DNA from 2 places in the Telluria sp. ZB2R32 genome. Region 2 is predicted to be linked to the other one. Evidence: predicted binding sites of a transcription regulator. Region 2 holds the regulator's gene; the other holds the start of a gene.
The links. The regulator LexA, encoded in region 2, represses DNA repair genes until DNA is damaged. The targets are predictions, from matches to a motif close to ACTGTATNNNNATACAGT.
Positions count from the first base shown of each region.

Region 1: the regulator LexA is predicted to act here: its motif matches at 1,735-1,752, upstream of dinB (DNA polymerase IV).

Region 1 is NZ_JCASIG010000004.1:127,772-131,181, forward strand. Features, by position in the region: gene AC56LG_RS13025 (recombination-associated protein RdgC) at 1-549, opposite strand, end outside; gene dinB (DNA polymerase IV) at 636-1,712, opposite strand; gene AC56LG_RS13035 (S8 family serine peptidase) at 2,029-3,410, opposite strand, start outside.
Region 2 is NZ_JCASIG010000003.1:236,304-239,713, reverse strand. Features, by position in the region: gene rplI (50S ribosomal protein L9) at 1-340, opposite strand, end outside; gene rpsR (30S ribosomal protein S18) at 377-667, opposite strand; gene priB (primosomal replication protein N) at 701-994, opposite strand; gene rpsF (30S ribosomal protein S6) at 1,043-1,438, opposite strand; gene lexA (transcriptional repressor LexA) at 1,692-2,339, shown strand; gene AC56LG_RS10405 (sel1 repeat family protein) at 2,400-3,161, opposite strand; gene AC56LG_RS10400 (tetratricopeptide repeat protein) at 3,225-3,410, opposite strand, start outside.

The DNA of each region.
Region 1 (3,410 bases), on a different contig from region 2:
CGGCGCCTCGTCCGCTTCCAGCCAGCCGGTCATCACGGCGACCGGCGAACGCTGCACGCGCAGCGATTCGAGCGGCATGCGGTCCACGCCCTTGAGCAGCAGTTTCACGACGTCGTCGGCCTTGGCCGGGCTGGCGGCATCGACCACTAACCAGCCGTTGACCGGGTCGATCCAGGTGAAGGTGTTGCTGCGGATCGTGAATGCGCGCGGCAGCAGTTCGTCGGCCACGCGTTCCTTCAATTCTTTCATCGCCTTTTTACCTGGCGGGAAACCCTGCTGCTCTTCCATCTCGGCCGCCCTGGCCTTGGCGACCTGGTTGATCACCGAGCTCGGCAGCAGTTTCTTTTCGGTGCCCAGCATCATCAGCATCTGCTTGTTGACGACGTGGACCAGACCACCGTTCGGACGCGGCGCATCCCAGCCCTGGCGCAGCAATTCGTTGCTGTTCGCGGGCGTAAACGCCATCGGCGCGAGCGCCGCTTCCATCTGTTCAGGCGTAAAGGCCCATGGTGCGGGCAGGCGGTAAATCTGAAGATTCTTGAACCACATAGTTGCTTTCTGTTGTCTCAGTATTTCAGGGGAACGACATTCTACACGCTGATCTCGCCGCATTTTCACACGGCAACAAGAACGTTTTAATGTGTTGTGTGTTCGTCAAACAGGCTCAATTGTTCGACGTGTTCGGTGTCGCCCAGGCGCACGCCGACGCCCAGCAGGCGCACGGGGCGGCTGGCGCGCAGCCAGCCGGTTTCCATGAGCCGGGCAAAGGTCGGTATGTGTGGCGCATAGCCAACGCACTCGACGGTGGTTTGCTGGAAGTCCGAAAATTTGATTTTCACGAATAACTTGTTGATGAATTTTTCGGCACCGGCACGCTTGATACGGCCCAGCAGGTGTTCGTATAGATCGGGCAGCAGCGCCAGGCAGGCGGAGAGGTCCGGCAGGTCGTTGGTATAGGTTTCCTCGGTGCTGATCGATTTGCGCTCGCGCTCGACGTTGACTTCGCGGTTGTCGATGCCGCGGCATAAATCGTGCAGGCGCGCACCGAAGCTGCCGAAGTGGTGCTGCAGCTCCTGCATGGTCCAGCTGCGCAGGTCGCCGCAGGTCTGCACGCCCAGCTTGTTCAGTTTGGCGGCCGTGACCTTGCCGACGCCATGCAGCTTTTTCACTGGGAGCGCCGCCACGAAGGCATCGACCTCGTCCGGCCGCACCAGGAACAGGCCGTCCGGCTTGTTCCAGTCGCTGGCAATTTTGGCGACAAATTTGTTCGGCGCCACGCCGGCCGAAGCGGTGATGCCGACGGTCTCGAAGATGCGCCGCCGGATTTCCTGGGCGATCAGGGTCGCACTGCCCTTGCAGTGCGGCGAATTCGTGACGTCGAGATAGGCCTCGTCGAGCGACAGCGGTTCGACCAGGTCCGTGTAGTCGGCGTAGATCTCCATGATCTGGCGCGAGGCGATGCGGTATTTTTCCATCGCCGTCGGAATGACCAGCAGCTCCGGGCACAGTTTCATTGCCTGCGCGGTGGCCATCGCCGAATGGATGCCATAGCGGCGCGCCTCGTAATTGCAGGTCGCCACCACGCCGCGCTGGTCGGGACGGCCGCCGACGGCGAGCGGACGCCCGCGCAGCGACGGATCGTCGCGCATCTCGACCGACGCATAAAAGCAGTCGCAATCGCAATGGATGATTTTACGTGCGGGGGCGTTCACTCTGGCGGCGGCGGGGCCGACTACTGTAAGTCCGTACAGTATCTCGTCAATTGGGATTCCGTGCAAGAGGAGGTCATCGATGGTCGTTGGCTGCTGTGCACCGTAGGATCACAGGATGAACAGAGGCGCCCTCGCTATACGCCAGCGACATCGGACTATCGTGACATTAAGTGATTTGCGTGAGTCGTATCCGCATGGGCACAAGTGCCCACCCTACGGTGCACCGCCGACACGGGGTATGAAATGGTATCGATAAGCAAAAAAAACGCGCGGCAAGCCGCGCGTCTTCGACCTTGCTACTCAACCAGTAAAAGAATTACCAGTTCAATTTCAGCGTGTACTTGCCATTGGTCGAACCGGTGCCGCCGCTGTAATACTTGACGCGCACATAGCGTGCGGCCGTGGCGGTGGTGGTGTTCGAGACCGAGGCGGTGTCGGTGGCACCGGCGCCGTTCTCGCTCAGGGCCAGCTGGGTACCGGCGCTGTTGTAGATGTAGACGTCGTAGTCGGCGCTCGACAGGCCCGGCGTCATCGATGCCTGCAGCGTCTTGCCGGCCGGCAGCTGAACAACAAAATAGTCGCTGTCGGTCGAGGCGCTCATGCTGCCGTTGACGGTGGTGCCGGTGGTGCTGATGGCGTTCGCGGTGGCAATCGTGTTGTTCGACTCGGTTTCCGCGATCGTCGGGCCGACCGGCGTCGAGGTCGTGGCCGAAGCGACTGCCGCGGCCGCGTCGACGATGCCGGTGCCGCACTGCGAGCAGGTGCCGGGGAAGGCGCGCGCGGTGCTTTTCAGTTTCGACTCGATCTGGTCCGGGGTCAGCGCGCTGTTACGAGCGAGCATCAGTGCGGCCACGCCGGCGACGTGCGGGGTCGCCATCGAGGTGCCCTGGTAGCCGGCGTAGTTGTCGGCGCCAGGCGCGCTGGTGCCGGCGTTCAGGGTCGAGATGATGTAGCCGTTGGCATCGCCGCCTGGCGCGGCGACGTCGACCACGCTGCCGTAGTTCGAGTACGGAGCGCGGGCGCCGTTGCGGTTGGTGGCGGCAACAGTCACGACGCCGGAACAGTTGGCCGGGTTCGAGTTACTCGCGTTCATGTTCTCGTTACCGGCCGCGACGATGACGACGGTGCCGCGCGAACGGGCGCTGTTGATGGCATTCTGCGTGGTGGTGCCGCAGGCGCCGCCGCCGCCGAGCGACATGTTGATGACCTTCGCCGCGTTGGCATTGGCCGGCACGCCGGAGACGGTGCCGCCCGAGGCCCAGATGATGGCGTCGGCAATGTCGGAGGTGTAGCCGCCGCACTTGCCGAGCACGCGCACCGGCACGACCTTGGCGTTGTATGCCACGCCGGCCACGCCCAGGCTGTTGTTGGTCTTGGCGGCGATGGTGCCGGCCACGTGGGTGCCGTGCCAGCTCGAACCCGATGCCGGTTCGCCGGCGGCGCACTCGTTGGCGGCGGTCCAGTCGCCCGGATCGGACGGGTCGGCGTCGCGCGCATTGCCGTCGTTGCCGATGGTGGCGTCGGAAATGAAGTCATAGCCGCCGACGTACTGGCCGGACAGGTCGGCATGCGGACGGATGCCGGTGTCGATCACGGCCACTTTTACGCCGGTACCGGTCGACAGGTCCCAGGCTGCCGGCAGGCGCAGGCCGCCAGTGGTTTCCGTGTAATGCCACTGCTGGGCATACATCGGATCGT
Region 2 (3,410 bases):
CCTGTGCTTTTTCGACTGCGAAGCCTTGCTTGGTCAGCGCTTCGGCGATGTCGAAGTTGGTGACCGAACCGAACAGGCGACCGTCAACGCCGGCTTTCTGGGCGATGGTGATGGTCATGCCGTTCAGCTTGTCGCCCTGGGCTTGCGAAGCCGACAGCTTTTCGGCTGCAGCTTTTTCCAGCTCGGCGCGCTTGACTTCAAACTCGGCAACAGCCGACGAGGTAGCACGGCGGGCCATCTTTTGCGGGATCAGGAAGTTACGTGCGTAACCGTCCTTGACCTTGACCACGTCGCCCAGGTTGCCGACGTTAACAACTTTTTCCAAAAGGATAACTTGCATATTTTTCTCCAGGATGTTCTGAACTGTACGACGCGATTAAGCGTTGTGCAGGTCGGTGTACGGCAGCAGCGCGAGGTAGCGTGCGCGCTTGATCGCGGTATCGACCTGACGCTGGTAGTGCGCCTTGGTGCCGGTCAGACGTGCTGGCATGATCTTGCCGTTTTCCTGGACGAAGTCCTTCAGGGTGTCGACGTCTTTGTAATCGACCTGTTCCACGTTTGCAGCGGTGAAGCGGCAGAATTTCTTGCGCTTGAACAGCGGGTTCTGCTGTTTGCGCTTCAGTTTTTCTTTGGCCTTGTTTTTGTCGAACTTTTTACCGAATGCCATTTGAGGCTCCTGTATCTAAATGGTGGCCGCTAATTAAGCGGCGGCACTGAAATCAATGATGTGAAACACCAGGGCTTTACTGTTGCGATTCTTTTTGGCCAGGAATCCCGTGAACTGGTGGGCGGCACCCAATTCCGCGCTGGCGAAGCGGCCCGAAATCTCACCCGCGGCGAACGCGGAAATTTCGAACTGGACCAGCCTCTCGACCCCTGCCTCGACCTGCTGCGAACTGTGCATCAGGATCGCCGAGACAACCGGCACGCCGGCGGGGGTGTAGCGCAGTACGTCGCGTTCAGCGATGGTGGCGACGACTTGTAACTGGTTCACTTCTTCAACGCGGGGCACGCGGCCCGTTCACGCTTCCTGGCAAAAAAATTAGGCAGCAGCTGGGGCTGAAGCTGCGGCAGCCGCTGGGGCTTCCGAGCGGTGGCTCTTGGCCGCGTCTTCGCGCTGGACCGACTTCATCATTGGCGATGGAGCGGTTTCAGCTTTCTTCATCTTCACGGTCAGATGACGCAGCACGGCATCATTGAACTTGAATGCGGTTTCCAGCTCGACCAGGGTCTCGTTGTCGCACTCGATGTTCATGCAGATGTAGTGTGCCTTCGGCAGCTTCTGGATCGAGTAAGCCATCTGGCGACGGCCCCAGTCTTCGACGCGATGGATGTTACCGCCGCGCGCGGTGACGCTGGCCTTGTAACGCTCGATCATCGCCGGGACTTGCTCGCTTTGGTCCGGGTGGACGATAAAAACGATTTCATAATGACGCATGCAACACTCCTTGAGGACGTTTAAACAAATGCCCACCTCGGCGTCAAGACGAGTGTGGGAAGGGAAAGCCGGCAATTATAGCGCGACTACGGCATTGGCGCAATCACCGGCGAACTCCGGCAAGCCGTCGTCCCTGCGCGACACTTGCCGGGCAGGAATCGCACAGTGCGTGACAAATAATCAGAATTCCCCTTGCATTCCCCTAAATACTGTACAAAAATACAGTCTACTCATACAACCATGCCGTAACACCATGCTCAAGCTCACCGCAAGGCAAGAACAGATCCTCAACCTGATCAAGGAAGCGATCGACAATACCGGCTTTCCGCCGACCCGCGCCGAAATCGCCAGGGAGTTGGGCTTCAAGTCGGCCAACGCAGCCGAAGAACACCTGCAAGCCCTGGCGCGCAAAGGCGCCATCGAAATCGTCTCCGGCACCTCGCGCGGCATCCGACTGATCGGCGCCCCGGCAAGCACACCGGCGCCGCTGCCGGTGCCGCACGTCCCGGCCGCCCTGCTGATGTCGCTGCCGCTGGTCGGCCGCGTGGCGGCGGGTTCGCCGATCCTGGCGCAGGAACACGTCGAAGCCACCTACAACATCGACCCGGCCATGTTCGGCGCGCGTCCCGACTTCCTGCTGAAGGTGCGCGGCTGGTCGATGCGCGACGCCGGCATCATGGATGGCGACTTCCTCGCCGTCAAAAAGATCGACAGCGCCAAGAATGGCCAGATCGTGGTCGCCCGCATCGGCGACGACGTCACCGTCAAGCGCTATCGCAAGACCGGCGAAACGATCGAACTGCTGCCGGAAAACCCGGACTTCACGGTCATCCGCGTCGAACCGGGCGACGAGTTCGCGCTCGAAGGCCTGGCAGTGGGCTTGATGCGCAGCTGGCACTGACCGCTTCCGCACCTACATGACAAAAAAGGCCGCGTCAGCGGCCTTTTCCTTTGGTGTTTCCTATCTGCCCGACGGGGCGTAGTTGCGCTTGCGCGCCTCGATATCGCGCGCCCGCTCTTCGGATGGCGCGGTGCCGACGATGGCGTTGTGTTCCTTCACATACGCATCGGTGGCACTGCGCCAGGCGGCGATGTCTGCCAGTGCCAGCTTGGCGCCGATACGGGCTTCTTCCTTGGCCGAGGCCAATACCTCGTCGAAACGGGCCGTTGCCGCCGCCGTTTCGGCGGGCGTGAGCAGCGCGGCGATCGCGGCCGGCATGCGTTTCGCCAACGGTTCAGCCGCGTTCAGGGTGGCGATATAGTCGTTGTAGCAGGTTTGCCACTTCTCGATACGCGCCGCGATCCGATCGATCTCGTCGTTCTGCTTCGATACCGCCGGCAGCCGTGGGACGACACAGCGGGAAAGGCCCGCCTTGATGTCTTCGCCATCGTAGCGCTTGACCCAATGCTCGATCTCGGCACGCTGCGCCGTGCGCGCCTTGATGCGCTCCAGGCTGGCGGCGGCGCCGGTGTTGCCTTTGGCGGCCGCCTTGGCGAACCAGGCCGCCGCCTTCTCCTCGTCGACCTGGCCGGCTTCGCCACTCAGGTAGAGCTCGCCCAGGCGCTGCTGGGCGGCGGGGTTACCGGCATTGCCGAGCTTGGTGTAGAGACGCATCGCCTCGGGAACAGCCTTACGCGCCAACAGGGCGTTGGCGTCGGCAAGTTCGTCGGCGTGGGCGGGAATGGCAAGGCAGAATGCCAGCGACAGCAGGAGTTTTTTCATGGGGAACAGGTTTGCTCGAATGCACGATAATACCCCGCAGCCCCGCCCGACTCAACCTTGACGTCAGCGCCCGCTATTGGATGGGGCTACCGGCGCTGGCGGCGGTGGTGGGTTAAATGTACGCAACTGTTCCATCTGGCGCCGCTGATTGTCGACGATAAGACGCGTCTCTTCGCGGGTCGCGCGCTCGGTGCGCTCGTTTTCTTCCTTGACGTAGCGGCCCGTCGCCGATTCCCATGCAAGCTGCTG